Regions from separate parts of the Enterobacter pseudoroggenkampii genome, predicted to be linked through region 1. Evidence: predicted binding sites of a transcription regulator. Region 1 holds the regulator's gene; the other holds the start of a gene.
What was found. Region 1 encodes CRP, which controls carbon source genes, mostly activating them, when cyclic AMP is high. Its sites were predicted from a motif close to ATGTGANNNNNNTCACAT; they were not measured.
Positions count from the first base shown of each region.

Region 2: the regulator CRP is predicted to act here: its motif matches at 2,061-2,078, upstream of ldtB (L,D-transpeptidase).

Region 1 is NZ_JAPMLV010000007.1:136,188-145,686, reverse strand. Features, by position in the region: gene OTG14_RS21185 (biotin-independent malonate decarboxylase subunit beta) at 1-215, opposite strand, end outside; gene mdcC (malonate decarboxylase acyl carrier protein) at 208-507, opposite strand; gene OTG14_RS21175 (triphosphoribosyl-dephospho-CoA synthase) at 517-1,374, opposite strand; gene mdcA (malonate decarboxylase subunit alpha) at 1,374-3,029, opposite strand; gene OTG14_RS21165 (hydrolase) at 3,258-4,280, shown strand; gene OTG14_RS21160 (YheU family protein) at 4,277-4,495, shown strand; gene OTG14_RS21155 (phosphoribulokinase) at 4,526-5,395, shown strand; gene OTG14_RS21150 (OsmC family protein) at 5,462-5,866, opposite strand; gene crp (cAMP-activated global transcriptional regulator CRP) at 6,178-6,810, shown strand; gene OTG14_RS21140 (YccS/YhfK family putative transporter) at 6,868-8,955, shown strand; gene argD (bifunctional acetylornithine/succinyldiaminopimelate transaminase) at 8,952-9,499, opposite strand, start outside.
Region 2 is NZ_JAPMLV010000001.1:534,463-543,961, reverse strand. Features, by position in the region: gene OTG14_RS02650 (glycoside hydrolase family 31 protein) at 1-268, shown strand, start outside; gene OTG14_RS02645 (ABC-F family ATPase) at 360-1,955, opposite strand; gene ldtB (L,D-transpeptidase) at 2,178-3,098, shown strand; gene OTG14_RS02635 (glycosyltransferase) at 3,341-4,150, shown strand; gene OTG14_RS02630 (GntR family transcriptional regulator) at 4,159-4,875, opposite strand; gene OTG14_RS02625 (PTS sugar transporter subunit IIC) at 4,891-6,213, opposite strand; gene OTG14_RS02620 (glycoside hydrolase family 1 protein) at 6,265-7,641, opposite strand; gene OTG14_RS02615 (aldo/keto reductase) at 7,790-8,830, opposite strand; gene OTG14_RS02610 (efflux transporter outer membrane subunit) at 8,938-9,499, opposite strand, start outside.

The sequences.
Region 1 (9,499 bases):
CCTTCAATCGCCACGACGACGGCAGGCTTGCCGTTGATGGTGCCTTTCGCCACCACCATGCCGTCGTCCGCCTGCGGCACAATGCCCTGTGGCCCAAGCCACGGAGAGATAATGCCTTCAAACGGATCCAGCAGTTCGCGGTAGCGGCCCTCGTCGAGCAGAGCCTGCGCGCGCTGGCGCGCTTTCAGTTCGATAAAGCTGCTGTCATCACGCATGGCTCACCCCCTCAAAAACCTGTTCGATACGAATGCGCGCCACGCCCGGCGTCGCGCCGAAGTCGTGGATGGTCAACTTCCCTGCGGGCAGGCTGCTGACGGTTTGCAGACGGTTGAACAGCGCCTCCCAGCGACCCCGGCTGTTGTCCACGGAGGTGGTGATATCAATGGTTAGCGTCTGGCCCGGTTCGGCGGTGAAGAGCACCTCCATATCCCCGGAACCAACTACCCCTGCCAGCGCCCTGCCGCTTAACGCGCGGCTGGCTGGCACGGTCAATGTGATTTTTTCCATAACATCCTCTTAATGCTTTGAATTTGGCGTTTCGATGCGGTCGAGAAACAGCGTGGCGGCAAGCAGGTCGGCAGCGCCGCCCGGTGAGGCGTTGAGCGCCAGCATCTGACGGTCTAACCTGGCCAGCGCCTGCTGGCCCGCAGGCGTTGCGCAGCCGCCGGTATTCAGCACCGCACGGGCACCGTCCTGCATGGCGTCAAGCCCTTCCATTCCGGCACGTGACAGCACGCAGGTGTCGGTGAGTGAGGTCATGATGGCCATCAGCGCGTCGAGCCTGGCGTGCGTTTCGCTGCTGCCGTTGAGGCGGCTCAGACGAAGCTGCGGCAGCGCACGCTGCATAACGTGCGGAAACGCCTGCTGCGCCTCTTCACGCGCGCCCGGCACGCGGTAACGGTGCGTGGCGCGCAGGCCTTTACTGAACACCTTCGGCGCCGCATCATCCGGCAGCTTTGCCAGCTGCGCGGCGGTGCGGGCGACATCTTGCGCCCTGGCATCACCGCCGAGCATCGCCACCGCGCTGACCAGCAGCCCCAGCGCCCAAATCGCGCCGCGATGGGTGTTTACGCCACCGGTTGCGGCCATCATTTGCTGCTCGCCTTCGCGACCGAGTCGCCCGACGGTTTGCCGAAGTGCGATATCTGCCGGACGCTGCCAGCTTTGCTGCGCCAGCGCCTGAAACGTGGAGGTCAGGCTGTGCGCCGAGCGCTCCATCAGCGCAAGGGATAAATCGTGGTGCGCGCCGTTCCCCCGACTGTCCACCAGACCGGGTTTCGGGCTTAAACGTGCTTCGTCAATCAGACACTGCGTGGCGGTTCGCGCCAGCCATTCGGCACCGCCTTCAACCTGAATCTGGGGGAGAAGCTTCATTACCAGCTCCGGAATTTCGCAGGTGGGTTATACAAACCGCCGGACCACTCAACGAGGTCAGACACGCTGCCCGCAGCCAGCAGAGAGCGGGTGGCGTCAGTGCGGCGAATCCCCATATCTTCCGGATACACAACCTTGCCGCTCTGGCGCAGTTCCGCCACGCGTTTGGCGTCCACGCCCAGGCCGATGTCGGTGATCCCCGCGACGGCGGCAACCATGGCCCGACGCTCTTCCAGATCTTTCGCCCGGTAGAGGTAGGCAATCCCCTCTTCCGTCAGCACGTGCGTCACGTCATCTCCGTAAATCATCACCGGTGCCAGCGGCATGCCGGAGGCTTTCGCCACGTCTACGGCATCGAGTTTTTCCACGAAGGTTGGCTTCACGCCTGCCTGGAAGGTTTCGACCATCTGCACGACCAGCTTTTTACCGCGCTGCATCGGGTCCGGCTCGGTGATCATGTTCAGCCAGGCCGGCGTGGCGTGGCGGCGACCGTGCGGGTCATGGCCCATGTTTGGCGCACCGCCGAAGCCGGAAAGACGACCGCGGGTCACGGTTGAGGAGTTGGCGTAGCCGTCAACCTGCAGCGTAGAGCCGATAAACATATCCACCGCGTACTGACCTGCCAGCTGGCAGAAGGCACGGTTGGAACGCATAGAGCCGTCGGCACCGGTAAAGAAGACGTCCGGACGAGCACGGATGTACTCTTCCATCCCCAGCTCGCCGCCGAAGCAGTGCACGCTCTCCACCCAACCGCTTTCGATGGCGGGGATCAGCGTCGGATGGGGGTTCAGCGTCCAGTGTTTACAGATTTTGCCCTTCAGGCCGAGCTGTTCGCCGTAGGTGGGCAGCAGCAGCTCGATCGCTGCGGTGTTAAAGCCGATACCGTGGTTCAGGGACTGCACCTGGTGCTCCGCGTAGATGCCTTTGATGGCCATCATCGCCATCAGGATATGTTCCTGTTTAATGAGGCGTGGGTCGCGGGTGAACAGCGGTTCGATAAAGAACGGCTTGTCTGCAACCACCACGAAGTCAATCCACGAGCCCGGAATATCCACGCGCGGCAGGTCACACTCGTCATCCACCAGCTCGTTCACCTGCGCGATGACGATGCCGTCATGGAACGCGGCGGCTTCCACCAGCGCCGGGGTATCTTCGGTGCTCGCCCCGGTGTAGAGGTTGCCTTTGCGGTCGGCTTTAAAGCCGGCAATCAGCGCCACGTTGGGCGACAGGTCGACGTAGAGACGTGAGTAAAGTTCGATGTAGGTGTGAATTGCGCCGATTTCGAGCTGACCATCTTCCAGCAGCTGGGAGATTCGCAGGCTCTGCGTCCCGGAGAAGGAGAAATCCAGCTTGCGGGCGATGCCTTTCTCGAAGATATCCAGATGCTCGCTGCGGCCGACGCTCGGCATGATCATATGCAGGTCGTGGACAATTTGCGGGTTCACTTCGGCCAGCGAGCGGGAAAGGAAATCCGCCTGCTTCTGGTTGTTACCTTCCAGAACGACCTTGTCGCCAGGCGCGATTAATTTTTCCAGCATGGCGACAAGATCGCCGGTTGGCAGTACCTTGCCCTGCACCGGTACGGACGCCAGGCGACGCGCTTTTTCGCTGCGTCGCGTGTTCCATTGCCGGGTGGGTGTTTGCCCAGATAACATTATTAACCTCCTGATTCAGCTAATCATTTTGATTTGCTTAACGTTGAGTAAAGTGTGCGCTCTGGTGAGAAAGGCATCAATTAAGCGTAGAGTGGAATCATTAGCCTGAGAGTAATAATCAAGGTTAAGATTTGTGATCGGGATCAGTTCATGTTTCGGAAAACCAGGCTAAACGGGGTACAATTCGGAAAGTACCGTAAATTTCTGACAAGAATCAGCATCGCCCTTATGACCCAAATCATTCCATCAGACTTCGACATTGCGGCCGAAGACAGCACTGAGTTCGTGCCTATGCGCGGCGTGGCCAATCGCCATTTGCAGACCATGCTGCCGCGACTGATCCGCCGCAAGGTTCAGTTCACCCCACACTGGCAGCGGCTTGACCTGCCAGACGGTGATTTTCTGGATCTCGCCTGGAGCGAAGCGCCGGAGCAGGCCCGCCATAAGCCGCGTCTGGTGGTCTTTCACGGTCTGGAAGGCAGCCTGCACAGCCCATATGCACACGGGTTAATCGAGGCGGCAAAAGCGCGCGGCTGGCTCGGCGTGGTGATGCATTTTCGCGGCTGCAGCGGCGAACCGAATCGTCAGAAACGCATTTATCACTCGGGTGAAACCGAAGACGGAACGTGGTTTTTACACTGGCTGCGGGACAACTTTGGCACCGTGCCGACCGCCGCGGTGGGCTACTCGCTGGGCGGCAATATGCTGGCCTGCCTGCTAGCCAAAGAGGGTGAAACCGTCCCGCTGGATGCCGCCGTCATTGTCTCCGCACCGTTTATGCTGGAGCAGTGCAGCTACCACATGGATAAAGGCTTTTCCCGCGTCTATCAGCGCTACCTGCTCAACCTGCTGAAGGCCAACGCGGCGCGTAAGCTGAAAGCCTACCCGGATACCCTGCCGGTCAGCCTGCGTCAGCTGAAAAAGGTGCGCCGTATTCGCGAGTTCGACGACCTGATCACCGCGAAAATCCACGGCTTCGCCGATGCGATTGACTATTATCGTCAGTGCAGCGCCATGCCGCTGCTCAGCAAGATCACGCAGCCGACGCTGATCATTCATGCCAAAGATGACCCGTTTATGGATCATCACTCGATCCCCGCTCAGGAATTCCTGCCCGACAACGTTCACTATCAGTTGACCGAGCACGGCGGCCACGTCGGGTTTATCGGCGGTACGCTGCGCCGCCCGAAAATGTGGCTTGAGACGCGTATTCCTGACTGGCTAACCCCTTATCTGGACGGTGCAAAATGATTATTCCCTGGCAGGATCTGGCTCCCGAAACACTCGATAATCTGATTGAAAGCTTTGTATTACGCGAAGGCACCGATTATGGTGAACAGGAACGCTCGCTTGAGCAAAAGGTCAACGATGTTAAGCGCCAGCTGAAAAGCGGCGACGTGGTGCTGGTGTGGTCAGAACTGCATGAGACGGTCAATATCATGCCCCGCAACGCGTTTCACGGCTGATCTTCCACCCTTTTCAGTCAGGGAGTTGCTATGTCTGCCAGACATCCGGTTATTGCCGTTACGGGGTCGAGTGGTGCGGGAACCACCACCACCAGCCTCGCCTTTCGCAAGATTTTCGCCCAGCTGAATCTTCGTGCGGCGGAGGTCGAAGGCGACAGCTTTCACCGCTACACGCGTCCGGAGATGGATATGGCCATCCGTAAAGCGCGCGATCTGGGTAAACACATCAGCTATTTCGGCCCGGAAGCCAATGACTTCGGCCTGCTGGAACAAACCTTTATAGAGTACGGTCAGAGCGGCAAAGGGCAGTCCCGCAAGTATCTGCATACCTATGATGAAGCCGTTCCCTGGAATCAGGTGCCGGGGACGTTCACCCCGTGGCAACCGCTGCCGGAACCCACCGACGTACTGTTTTACGAAGGATTGCACGGTGGCGTGGTCACCCCTCAACACGACGTGGCGCGCCACGTGGACCTGCTGGTCGGCGTGGTCCCTATCGTTAACCTGGAGTGGATCCAGAAGCTGACGCGCGACATGAGCGAGCGCGGCCATTCACGAGAGGCGGTGATGGACTCGGTGGTGCGCTCCATGGAAGATTACATCAACTTCCTGACGCCGCAGTTCTCCCGCACCCATATCAACTTCCAGCGCGTGCCGACGGTGGATACCTCCAACCCGTTTGCGGCCAAAAGCATCCCGTCTCTGGATGAGAGCTTTGTGGTGATCCATTTCCGCAATCTCGAAGGCATTGATTACCCCTGGCTACTGGCCATGCTGCAGGGCTCGTTTATTTCGCACATGAATACGTTAGTCGTGCCGGGCGGAAAAATGGGGCTGGCGATGGAGCTCATCATGACGCCGCTGGTGGAGCGACTGATGGAAGGGAAGCAGATTGCGTGAACATGTTCCCTCTCCCTGTGGGAGAGGGTTAGGGTGAGGGCATCAACACGCACGATGCCCCAATAATTAAGCCTCGATCACTTCATACGAATGCGTGATTTTTACCGCTTTCTCCAGCATTAACGCCACAGAGCAGTACTTCTCCGCAGACAGATCCACCGCACGCGAGACCGCTGCGTCCTTCAACTCTTTACCGGTGACCACAAAGTGCAGATTAATATGGGTGAACAGGCGTGGCGCCTCTTCGCGACGTTCTGACGTGAGTTTAACCTCACAATCCGTCACGTCATGACGACCTTTTTGCAGAATCGACACCACGTCAATGGCGCTGCATCCCCCTGCCGCCATCAGCACCATTTCCATTGGGCTTGGCGCTTTATCGCCGGAGTTACCGTCCATCAAAATCTGGTGTCCTGACGCGGACTCGCCCAGGAACGTTAAACCTTCAACCCATTTCACGCGCGCTTGCATATTCTTAAACTCCAACGTTGCATTTTTGGTGACAGATTACGCGTGCGTTACATTTCTCGCAATGGAAGGCGACCTGCATCATGCTGAAGCGAGACACCAGGAGACACGCGGCGAAAGCTATGCTAAAACACTCTGGATGCTACAGTAATACATTGACGTTACACATGTATGCAGAGGACATCAAACTTTACTGGCTGCGAAACGTTACGGTAGCCGACTTCCCAGGGTATGGGTAAGAATTCGATTGCAACCCCAGAGTCCGGATGCATCTGATGACTCTGGTGACAGCTTATAACAGAGGATAACAGCGCATGGTGCTTGGCAAACCGCAAACAGACCCGACTCTCGAATGGTTCTTGTCTCATTGCCACATTCATAAGTACCCATCAAAGAGCACGCTGATTCACCAGGGTGAAAAAGCGGAAACGTTGTATTACATCGTTAAAGGCTCGGTGGCAGTGCTGATCAAAGATGAAGAAGGGAAAGAGATGATCCTTTCTTATCTGAACCAGGGCGATTTCATCGGTGAACTGGGCCTGTTTGAAGAGGGCCAGGAACGTAGCGCCTGGGTTCGTGCAAAGACAGCATGTGAAGTGGCTGAAATTTCTTACAAGAAGTTCCGTCAGCTGATTCAGGTTAACCCTGACATCCTGATGCGTCTTTCTTCCCAGATGGCGCGCCGTCTGCAGGTCACCTCAGAGAAAGTGGGCAACCTCGCCTTCCTGGACGTGACTGGCCGTATCGCACAGACCCTGCTGAACCTGGCGAAACAGCCAGACGCTATGACCCACCCGGACGGCATGCAAATTAAAATTACCCGTCAGGAAATTGGTCAGATCGTCGGTTGCTCTCGTGAAACGGTGGGTCGTATCCTGAAAATGCTGGAAGATCAAAACCTGATCTCTGCCCACGGTAAAACCATCGTGGTTTACGGAACGCGTTAATTCCGCTTAAACGGCGTGCCATCGCAAGGTGTCACGCCGTTTTTGTCTCTACTCCCCATGTGGCGCAGGCTGATCTATCACCCGGAAGTTAACTACGCACTGCGACAAACGCTGGTGTTGTGTCTTCCCGTGGCTATAGGCCTGATCCTCGGACATCTTCAGCAAGGTCTGCTGTTTTCCCTCGTGCCTGCCTGCTGCAACATCGCCGGTCTGGACACGCCGCATAAGCGCTTTTTCAAACGCCTGATTATCGGCGGCTGCCTGTTTGCGGGCTGTAGCCTCGCCGTACAGCTTTTACTGGCTCGGGATATCCCGCTGCCGCTGATCCTGACTGTGCTGGCGATGACCCTCGGCGTCACGGCGGAAATCAGTTCGCTGCACGCCCGCTTGCTTCCCGCGTCGCTGATTGCGGCCATTTTCACGCTGAGCCTCGCCGGGAATATGCCGGTGTGGGAGCCGCTGCTGATCTACGCCCTGGGGACATTATGGTACGGCCTGTTTAACTGGTTCTGGTTCTGGCTGTGGCGGGAGCAGCCGCTGCGTGAATCCCTGAGCCTGCTCTATGTGCAGCTTGCGGATTACTGCGAAGCCAAATACACCCTGCTGACCCAGCATACCGATCCGGAAAAATCCTTACCGCCCCTGCTGACGCGCCAGCAGAAGGTGGTGGATCTGATAAGCCAGTGCTATCAGCAGCTGCATATGCTCGCCGCCAACAAGAACCACGAGTACAAACGGCTGCTGCGCACCTTCCAGGTCGGGCTGGATCTGCAGGAGCATATCTCCGTGAGCCTGCACCACCCGCAGGAGGTACAAAAGCTGGTCGAGCGCAGTCACGCCGAAGCGGTGATCCGCTGGAACGCGCAGACGGTGTCCGCACGCCTGCGCGTGCTGGCCGATGATATTCTCTATCACCGCTACCCGACGCGCTTTAACATGGATAAGCAGCTGGGCGCGCTGGAGAAAATCGCTCGTCAGCATCCGGATAACCCGGTCGGCCAGTTTGCCGCCTGGCACTTCAGCCGTATCGCCCGCGTGTTGCGCACGCAGCGCCCGCTCTATCCGCGCGACCTGATGGCGGATAAGCAGAAACGGCTGCCGCTATTGCCCGCGCTCAAAAGCTATCTTTCTCTTAAATCGTCCGCCCTGCGCAACGCCGCACGTATTAGCGTGATGCTCAGTACCGCCAGCCTGATGGGCATGGCGCTGCATCTGCCGAAACCCTACTGGATCTTAATGACCGTGCTGTTTGTCACCCAGAACGGCTATGGCGCCACGCGGGTGCGTATTCTGCATCGGGCTGGCGGAACGATGGCCGGGCTGATCATCGCGGGCGTGACGCTGCACTTCCACGTGCCGGAAGGCTATACTCTGGCAGGAATGCTGGCGGTTACGCTGGTGAGCTACCTGATTATCCGCAAAAACTACGGCTGGGCGATGGTGGGCTTTACGGTGACGGCGGTATATACCCTGCAGCTGCTCACGCTCAATGGCGAACAGTTTATTGTCGCCAGGCTGATTGATACCCTGATCGGCTGTCTGATTGCCTTTGGCGGCATGGTCTGGCTGTGGCCGCAGTGGCAAAGTGGACTGCTGCGCCAGAACGCCCACGACGCGCTGGAAGCCGACCAGCAGGCCATTCGCCTGATCCTGAGCGACGACCCGCAGCCGTCGCCGCTGGCGTATCAGCGCATGAAGGTCAACCAGGCGCACAACGCCCTGTTTAACTCGCTCAACCAGGCAATGCAGGAGCCGGGCTTTAACTCGCACTATCTGGCAGATATGAAGCTGTGGGTGACGCACAGCCAGTTTATCGTCGAGCACATTAACGCCATGACCACGCTGGCGCGCGAGCACACGATGCTGACACCGGATCTGGCGCAGCGCTATTTGCAGTCGTGTGAAATTGCGTTGCAGCGGTGTCAGCAGCGTCTGGAGTATGACTCGCCGGGTGAGTCGGGAGATTCGAACATTCTGGAAGCGCCGGAAACGTTAACCCACGGGCCAATGAGCACCCTGGAGCAGCATTTGCAGCGCGTACTGGGGCATCTGAACACCATGCACACCATTTCGTCGGTGGCATGGCGTCAGCGTCCGCATCACGGGATTTGGCTAACCCGCAGGTTGAAGCGGACGGCGTATTAACCTTTTACGATCTTCGCGACCGCGGCGGCAAACCGGGTTAACCCGTCTTCAATGTCTTTGTCTTCCACCACCAGCGACGGTGCAAAGCGCATCACGTCCGGCCCGGCGTTGAGCACCATCACCCCTTCGCGAGCGGCGGCGTGCAGGAAGTCGCGCGCGCGGCCCTTATACTGCGGCTTCAGCTCGGCACCAATCAATAACCCCATCCCGCGGATCTCGCTGAACACATCGTACTGCTCGTCAATCTTTTGCAGGTGTTTTACGAACAGCTCGCGCTTCGCGCTGACGCCGTTCAACACCTCTGGCGTGTTGATGATGTCGAACGCGGCACCCGCCACGGCGCTCGCCAGCGGGTTACCACCGTAGGTGGAGCCGTGAGAACCGACGTGGAACGCGGAGGCGATCTCCTGCGTCGTCAGTACCGCACTCACCGGGAAACCGCCGCCGAGCGCTTTAGCACTGGTCAGAATATCCGGCGTCACGCCGTAGTGCATATACGCGAACAGATCGCCGGTACGTCCCATTCCGCACTGCACTTCATCAA
Region 2 (9,499 bases), on a different contig from region 1:
CCGCGAACTGAAGCTGTTCCCTGTGAAGGGCGTCGGCACAACCTCGGGCATGCTGTTTGAAGACGACGGCGAAAGCTGGGGATACCAGAACGGCAATGCGCTGTGGGTGGAATGGGAAATGGTGTGCGACGGCGCAAGTATCAACCTGAAGGTGAATGCGCGCGGCGACTATCGTCCGGCGTGGAAGGCGCTGAAGGTATCATTACCGGCGGGGGAAAAACGTACGCTGCGGGTGAACGGGGTTGAAGGGAGTGAGTGGGTGCTGTAGTGCGGCCTGATGCCCTCACCCTAACCCTCTCCCACAGGGAGAGGGTATAGAACGTAGGCCGGGTAAGGCGAAGCCGCCACCCGGCATTTTTTTAGTTCTCGATACCTTTGCTGCGCAGGTAATCTTCGTAGTTACCGGTGAAGTCCACCACGCGCTCTGGCGTAATTTCGATCACGCGGGTCGCCAGCGAGCTGACAAACTCACGGTCGTGAGAGACGAAGATCAGCGTGCCCTGATACATCTCCAGCGCCATGTTCAGGGATTCGATAGATTCCATGTCCAGGTGGTTAGTCGGTTCGTCCATCACCAGGATGTTTGGTTTTTCCATCATCAGCTTGCCGAACAGCATGCGGCCCTTCTCGCCACCGGAGAGCACTTTAGCCGGCTTTTTGATGTCGTCCTGGCTGAACAGCAAACGACCCAGAATGCTGCGCACCGCCTGCTCGTCGTCGCCTTCCTGCTTCCACTGGCTCATCCAGTCAAAGACGGTCAGGTCATTTTCGAACTCGTACTCATGGTCCTGCGCGTAGTAACCAATCTGCGCGTTTTCGGACCATTTCACGGTGCCGTTGTCCGGTTGCAGTTCGCCGACCAGGGTTTTCAGCATGGTGGATTTACCCACGCCGTTAGCGCCCAGAATGGCAATCTTCTCGCCCACTTCCAGCAGCAGGTTGAAGTTTTTAAACAGCGGGCCTTCATCGAAGCCTTTGGTAAGGGCTTCCACTTCCAGCGCGTTACGGAACAGCTTCTTGTCCTGTTCGAAGCGGATGAACGGGTTCTGACGGCTGGAGGCTTTAACCTCTTCCAGCTTGATTTTATCAATCTGACGCGCGCGCGAGGTTGCCTGACGCGATTTAGAGGCGTTGGCGCTGAAGCGGCTGACGAAGGACTGCAGGTCAGCAATCTGCGCTTTCTTCTTGGCATTGTCCGCCAGCAGACGTTCACGCGCCTGGGTGGCCGCCGTCATGTATTCGTCGTAGTTGCCCGGATACACGCGCAGCTCGCCGTAGTCCAGATCCGCCATGTGCGTACAGACCATGTTCAGGAAGTGACGGTCGTGCGAGATGATGATCATGGTGCTGTCGCGATCGTTCAGCGTCTGCTCCAGCCAGCGGATGGTGTCGATGTCCAGGTTGTTCGTCGGTTCGTCGAGCAGCAGGATGTCCGGGTTAGAGAACAGCGCCTGAGCCAGCAGCACACGCAGCTTCCAGCCTGGCGCGACTTCGCTCATCGGGCCGTAATGCTGTTCAACCGGAATACCCACGCCCAGCAGCAGCTCGCCCGCGCGCGCTTCCGCAGAGTAACCGTCCATCTCGCCGTACTGCGTTTCCAGGTCGGCCACTTTATAGCCGTCTTCTTCGCTCATTTCGGCCAGCGCATAGATGCGATCGCGCTCCTGCTTCACTTCCCACAGCTCCGCGTGCCCCATGATCACGGTGTCGAGCACGGTGAACTCTTCGAAGGCGAACTGATCCTGACGCAGCTTACCGATGCGCTCGTTCGGATCGAGCGACACGTTGCCGAGGGTCGGCTCCAGATCGCCGCCGAGGATCTTCATAAAGGTGGATTTACCGCTACCGTTGGCACCAATCAGGCCGTAACGGTTGCCGCCGCCAAATTTGACGGAAATGTTTTCGAACAGCGGCTTACTGCCAAACTGCATAGTGACGTTGCTGGTAACTAACACGGGGAGATTCCTGCGAAAAGTGTGATAAACACGGCATTATGCCACAATTCCGAATTGAGATCCCGCGTTGCAACCATCCACTAAACTTTAACAAAATCGAAAAAAATGTGATTTCGTACACATCTGAATTCCCTGTGAGCGGGAATGCACATATAATGCGCTCCCATCACAGATTCAGACTTATCAACTCATCGCCTGAATGGCTTAGATACCTCGCACAACATGAACATGAAATTAACAGCGCTTTTTGCGGCGGCGTTAGCCGTAGTAGGTTTTTGTAAGACCGCGTCTGCGGTGACGTATCCCCTGCCGACCGACGGAAGCCGTCTGGTGGGTCAAAACCAGGTGGTGACGGTTCCTGAAGGTAACTCTCAGCCGCTGGAGTATTTCGCTGCGCAGTACCAGCTGGGCCTGTCTAACATGCTGGAAGCGAACCCGGGCGTTGACCCGTACCTGCCGAAAGCAGGTACAGTGCTGAATATTCCTCAGCAGCTGATCCTGCCGGATACCGTTCATGAAGGTATCGTGATTAACAGCGCCGAAATGCGTCTGTACTACTACCCGAAAGGCACCAACACCGTTATCGTGCTGCCAATCGGTATCGGCCAGCTGGGTAAAGACACCCCAATGAACTGGACCACCAAAGTTGAGCGTAAGAAAGCGGGCCCAACCTGGACGCCGACCGCCAAAATGCACGCAGAATACATCGCGGCGGGCGAACCGTTGCCAGCCGTTGTACCGGCAGGCCCGGATAACCCAATGGGCCTGTACGCGCTGTACATTGGTCGTCTGTATGCGATCCACGGCACCAACGCCAACTTCGGTATCGGCCTGCGCGTGAGCCACGGCTGCGTGCGCCTGCGTAACGACGACATCAAATTCCTGTTCGAAAACGTGCCGGTCGGTACGCGCGTGCAGTTCATCAACGAACCGGTGAAAGCGACCTCTGAACCAGACGGCAGCCGCTACATCGAAGTGCACAACCCGCTGTCCACCAGCGAGGACCAGATCAACAACAACGAAGTCGTTCCTGTTACGCTGAACAGCGCGGTGCAGGCGGTGACGTCTCAGCCAGATGTCGAAACGGCGATTGTTGACCAGGCCGTGCAGAACCGCTCCGGTATGCCGGTGCGTTTGAACTGATCACACTGAATCAATAACGTATCTTATAAGACCCCGTATTATCGGGGTCTTATTGCACTGTAATCTCCATCACGCTGACCCTTTCTGAACAGCTATTACTGCCGTAAGTGCCTTTCTTGCCATTTTCTGCTAACCCAGCGGGGTTACATCTAATCCTCTAAGTGTTATGATGCGCCCACTTATAAAATCAGTTTTATCTGCTTTTATAAGGTCTTTTTATCTCCTGGAGCACGCATAGTTTGATGATTAGCATTAACTTAACAACAACAAAATCGCGCCTTTATCTCTGTTCGCAAACAGTGTGGTCACTGGCGAACCAGAGTAAGAAGGTCGATCAAATTGTTGTGTGGGTCTCCAGTACACCTTATCTCAGTGACGAAGGCATCACTGAGGAGCCGGAATGGGCGCAGAAAATTCGCCAGACGGGCACCAACCTGGTTTTTAAATGGGTTAAGAACACCGGCCCTTATCGGAAATTGTTTCCGGCGCTGCAAGCAGCAACCGAAGACGATATTCTGATTTATGCCGATGATGACGCAATCTATAACGAAATTTGGGCAGAAACACTGCTGGATGATTTTTATCGCCACAATCAAAAATATGTGGTTGCCGCGCGGGTGCGTGAAACAGTAAAGAAGAAGAAAGAACTTCTTGATACCTATCGTAATTTCCCGCTTATCACCGTGCCAAAAGTCGTTGAGCAGAACTATATCATCACCGGTCTTGGTGGCGTTGTGCTCAAGAAAAATATGATCCCGGAATATTTCCATTTTAACGAAGATTTTATTACGGTTTGTCCTCGCGCGGATGATATTTGGATCAGCAAACTGATTCAGCTAACCAAAACACCTGTCTATGTTTCTGCACAAAGCATTCGTTTTGTTCATGAAATAATCCATGACTATGGATTATCGCGCGAGAATACCAGCAAAATAAAACGTTCCTGGTTTCAAAAAATCCGTTTTACATTTAAGCCTGGTCAAATCCAGCATCTGTGTCAGAACGATCTTTACATAAAAGACACGGACAGCTATTTCGAGTCGTGCGCCTGAAAGACTGATTACCCGTTATTCACGATCACGATCCCGCCGTGGTCGTAGCGATAGTGGCAGTGGGCATACTCCAGCGGCGTGCCATCCTCCAGATAAATCACCTGCTCCACCTCCAGCACCGGATCGGTTTCCTCGCAGACCAGATGCTCTCTGTCCAGTGCGCTGGGCTTAAGCGCCCGCACCACCCGGTACGACCCCATAATTTTCAGCCCCAGCGTTTCCTGAACGTACTGGAACACTGAAGCTTCAAGATGGTTTTTCGTCAGGCCCGGGACCAGATTCATCGGCATCACCGTGGAATCCAGCGACATCGGTTCACCGTTCAGCAAACGGAGTCGAATAAAGTCATAGATCGGCGCATCGGCGTTAATCATCAGCGACGCCTGCTCTTTTTCATTAGGAAAGCGCAGCTCGAAATGCACCACCTGGCTCGTGACCGTGCCCAGATGTGCCCAGGTTTTGGTCGCGCCAAAGTAGTCGCTGCCGGAGAGATCCCACTGCGAGAGCTGGAGGAAGTTTTTACGGATGAACGTGCCCTGGCCCTGACGGGTATAGACCAGACCTTCGACGATCAGCTGGCGCATCGCCTGCTGAATGGTCATCCGGCTGGAGCTGAACTCCGCCGCCAGCGCAAACTGGTCCGGCAGGGGTTCGTTGGCGGCGTACTGCTGGCTGATAATGCGTTTCTTAATTTCCCGCGCTATGGTGATGTACTTCGCCGCCATCGTCCTTCCTTTCTGTTAGTTTTCTATCCCGCTGTTTTTCAACGCCACTCGCTCGGCAATTTTGAGGAAAGGCAGGTAGAAGAATACACCAAATACGATGATTGCCAACTGCACCACCACCGCCCGCCAGTCCCCCGCCGTGGCCAGCCAGGCGCTCAGGATCGGCGGCGTGGTCCACGGGATCATCACCACGCAGCGCGACATTAACCCCAGCGTGGTACAGAGCCAGGCGAAATAGATGCCGATGGCGGGTAGCAGCACAAACGGGATCATCAGCGGCAGGTTAAACACGATCGGCAGGCCAAAAATCACCGGCTCGTTGATGTTAAACAGGCCCGGCGCCAGCGAGAGACGCGCCACCTGCTTCGCCGACTGTTGTCGGGAGAAGATAAAGATGGCGATCAGTAGCGAGATCGTGCTGCCCGTGCCGCCTACCATGCCGAACGTCGGCACGAAGATATTGTTGATGATGTGCGGAATGGGCTGACCGTTGGCGAAGGCCAGCATATTTTCGTTGGTATTGATCAGCAGGAACGGCTCCAGCACCACGCTGTTGACCACCGACTGATGAATACCGAGCGTGAACAAGAAGTTGCCGAAGCTGTAGATGAAAATCGTCCCGGGCAGGCTGGTGTTGATCAGCCGCAGCGGCTGCTGGATAAAGGTCGTAATGAGATGGATCAGATCCGTATGCAGCACGTTTGCCAGCACTGCCGCCAGCACAGCAAACAGCGAGAGCGTGAGGATGGTCGGGATCAGCGCGGTAAAAGATTTGCTCACCGCCGGAGGCACGTTTTCCCCCAGCGAAATGTGCAGCGCCTTAAGCCGCGAAATAGCGATAAACAGTTCCGTTGAGAGCAGCCCAATCAGCACGCCGGCAAAAATCCCGGTGGAGCCGATATTGGCGAACGTCAGCACCTGGGTGACGTTCACCGTGGTATCGCTGCCGACGGGCGTAATCTGCAAGCGCATCGGCATCATGATGATAAAGCTGCTGACGGCGATAACCACTGCCGAGACCGGATTGTCGAAATCTTTGTTGCGCGCCAGCGACCAGGCAATCATCGGGGCCAGCAGCAGCGCGGCAATGTTCAGCGTGCCGTTGATAATCGCCTCGCCCCACACTTTGAAGTGTGCCAGCGTATCGCCGTGAAAAATCCACGGAAACACCACGTTGTTCACCAGCACCGCCAGACCGGCGAGGATGAAAATCGGCATCACCGTGGCGAAGGCGTCGCGCAGGGAGCGCAGGTGCACCTGGTTTGCCAGGCGCGCCGAAAACTCGACAAATTTATCGACAAAGGACTGCATGTGCGGTGTGATTTTTGTTTCAGACATAGCGGAGTGTTCCCATCAATCAGTCACAAAAACGGCCCGGCAGCGTACGGCTTACATCTCGCGTCCGTTGGTATGGATAACCTGTTTTAACCACGCGTAGCTCTTCTTCGGCACGCGCTTCAGGTCTTTCAGGTCGTGGTTTTCCCGGTTGACATAGACCACGCCGTAGCGCTTACGCATGTCGCCCTGGGAGCTGAGAATGTCGATCAATCCCCAGCCGAGGTAGCCAATGACCTCTGCCCCGTCCTCGAACATCGCCGCTTTCATGGCCTCGATGTGCGCCCGGTGATAGTCGATGCGGTAGGTGTCCTCAATCGGGTTCACGCCGTCCCATGACTCAATCACCCCAATGCCGTTCTCGATCGGGAACACCGGCAGGCGCCAGTCGTTGGCGTAGCGGGTGATGATGGTGCGGAAGCCCAGCGGATCGATCTGCCAGTTCCACTCGGTGGCCTTCAGGTACGGGTTATTTTTCTCGCCGTGCAGCAGGTAATAGTTCACCGGCGTGCCTTCCGGGATCGCATCGCTGTCCAGCGTTTTGCTGGCGTAATAGCTGAAGGCCATATAGTCGTTCTTTGTACGGGCGAACAGGGCCAGGTCCTCGGCACGGTAGATATCACCAAAGCCCTCCTGTTCCACCACCGCCATCACCGCCGGGCTGTAGCCCTGCCCTGCGAAGACGCGCAGCAGGTTCTGGTTGAGAAACTCGTCATACTGCTGGGCGCAGAAGATATCTCGCGGTTTGCAGGTAGCCGGGTAGATCAGTTGGTGCGCCAGCATGCCGCCCATCAGCTGGCCCGGTCTGGTCCGGTGCAGGTATTCGGTTAGCGCCATGTGTGCCACCATGGTATGGTGCTGCAGCTCGTACAGCTCGCGCAGGGTTTTCTCGCCTTTCATATAGCCGGAAATACGGAACGCTTCCGGCATATGGAAGATGTTCTGCTCGTTGAAGGTCAGCCAGTACTTCACGCGGTCGCCATAACAGTCGATCATCTTTTTGCCATAGCGGATAAAGGCGTCCATTACGCGGCGGTCGTTGAAGCCGTTGTACTCCTGCGCCAGCGCCAGCGGCATGTCGAAATGGTACAGGCAGATCATCGGCTCGATGCCGCGGGCGATCAGATCGTCAATAAAGCGGTCGTAAAATGCGATGCCTTCGTCGTTGAACGGGCCGTCACCCTGCGGGCAGACGCGGCTCCATGAGATCTGGAAGCGGTAGCAGTTCATGCCCAGATCCTGCATCAGGTCAAAATCTTCCCGGTAGCGGTGGTAGGAGTCGGTCGCCACTTTCCAGTCGGAGACGTTCTCCCCGGCTTCACGAATGTCGTATACCGACATGCCTTTCCCGCCCTCGTTCCAGGCCCCTTCCGTCTGCATGCTGGACACTGAGTTGCCCCACAAAAAGTTGGTCGGCAATGAATTGATCATGGTCTCTCCCTATATGACTAGTCATTTAAAATTTCATGTCTAGTCATATAGGCGATACTGAAAAGAGGATCAAAGAGGAGGATCGTTTTTTGTGAGCAAGGCGGGAAAAAAAGCCCCGGTAAGCGATGCACTCCCGGGGCAAGAAGGGTTACTGTTGCGCGAGCTGATTACGGCGATACTCTCCCTGACGCTCCAGCATCCAGCCAGGATATTCCCGCGGCAGCGCGCTGACCGCATCCAGCTGTTTAAGCTCGTCTTCGCTGAGAAGGATACCGGTGGCGGCAATGTTGTCGTCCAGCTGTTCAACGCGTTTCGCGCCAATAATCACGCTGGTCACCGCTTTTTGATGTAGCAGCCACGCCAGCGCGATTTGCGCGACGGAGACGCCCTTGCTTTCGGCGATAGTCCGCATTACGTCCACGCAGTCGAAGGCGCGATCTTTATTCACCGGCGGGAAGTCAAACTCCAGACGACGACCACCGGCTTCGCTCTGCCCGTCGCGGCCATATTTTCCGCTCAGCAGGCCGCCCGCCAGCGGGCTCCAGACCATCAGCCCGACGCCTTCGCTCTGCATCATCGGCACCAGCTCGCGCTCCAGATCGCGTCCGGCGATGGTGTAATACGCCTGGAGTGATGCGAAACGCGCCAGCCCGAGACGCTCGGAAATACCCAGCGCTTTGGCAATCTGCCACGCCGCCCAGTTCGAGACGCCGATATAGCGCACGTGGCCATGCTGCACCAGATTATCCAGCGCATACAGCGTCTCCTCAATCGGCGTGGCCGGGTCGAAACCGTGAAGCTGATAGAGATCGATATGATCGAGCTGCAGGCGGCGCAGGCTCTCCTTCACGCTGCTGATGATGTGATACCGCGAGCTGCCGCGCGAGTTCACCCCGGCGGTGCCCGTTTCGCCGAACACCTTGGTGGCAACCACCACATTTTCGCGCGGGACGTTGAGGTTTTTCAGCGCCTGCCCGAGGATCGTCTCCGAGCGCCCTTCCGAATAGACGTCAGCGGTATCGATGAAGTTAATGCCCGCATCCAGCGCGCGGCCCACCAGCTGCTCGGCTTCGTTTTGCTTAAGCTGGCCAATCTTGCCCCACATGCCGTCTTCACCACCGAAGGTCATGGTGCCGAGGCACAGTTCAGAAACAAACAGTCCGGTGTTGCCCAGTTTTTGATAACGCATAAGATAATCCTCGCATGTCGTTTAAGGGGTACCCGATAGTTATACCCGCCCCTCAGCGATCGCGAATGTGGCGTTCCTGTCCGTTTCTTGCCCAATCCTCTGAATATTTATCCGCGCGGGGCGTCGCCAAAGACGCTGTAGTCCGGTAATTGCACCTGCTGATACGGCTCCCAGCCGCCGCCGAGCGCCTTGTAGAGCGCCACCAGATCGAGCGCGCTCTGCACCTGCGCCTGCGCGCGCTGCTGCTGCGCCTGCGCCAGCTGACGCTGGGCGTCCAGCACGTCAATGAAGCTGGCGATCCCCTGGCGGTAGCTGTCGCTTGCCAGGTCAAACGCGTTTTGCAGCGCATCGATCGTTTTCGCCAACCCCGCTTCACGCTGCTGGTCGGTGCGATAGCTCACCAGCGCATTTTCGACATCACCAAGCGCGGTGAGCACCGTCTGACGATAGTCCAGCACCGCCGCACCCTGCTGCGCGCGCGCCACCTTCACGCTGGAGACCAGTCGACCGCCCTGAAAGATGGGAATGGAGACCTGCGGGCCAAAGCTGTAGAAGTGGCTGCTCCAGTCGGTCAGCCAGTTGGTTTCGCTGTTGCGCAGGCCAAACTGCCCGGAGAGGGTAAAGCTCGGGAACAGCTCCGCCACAGAGACGCCGATTTGCGCCGTGGCG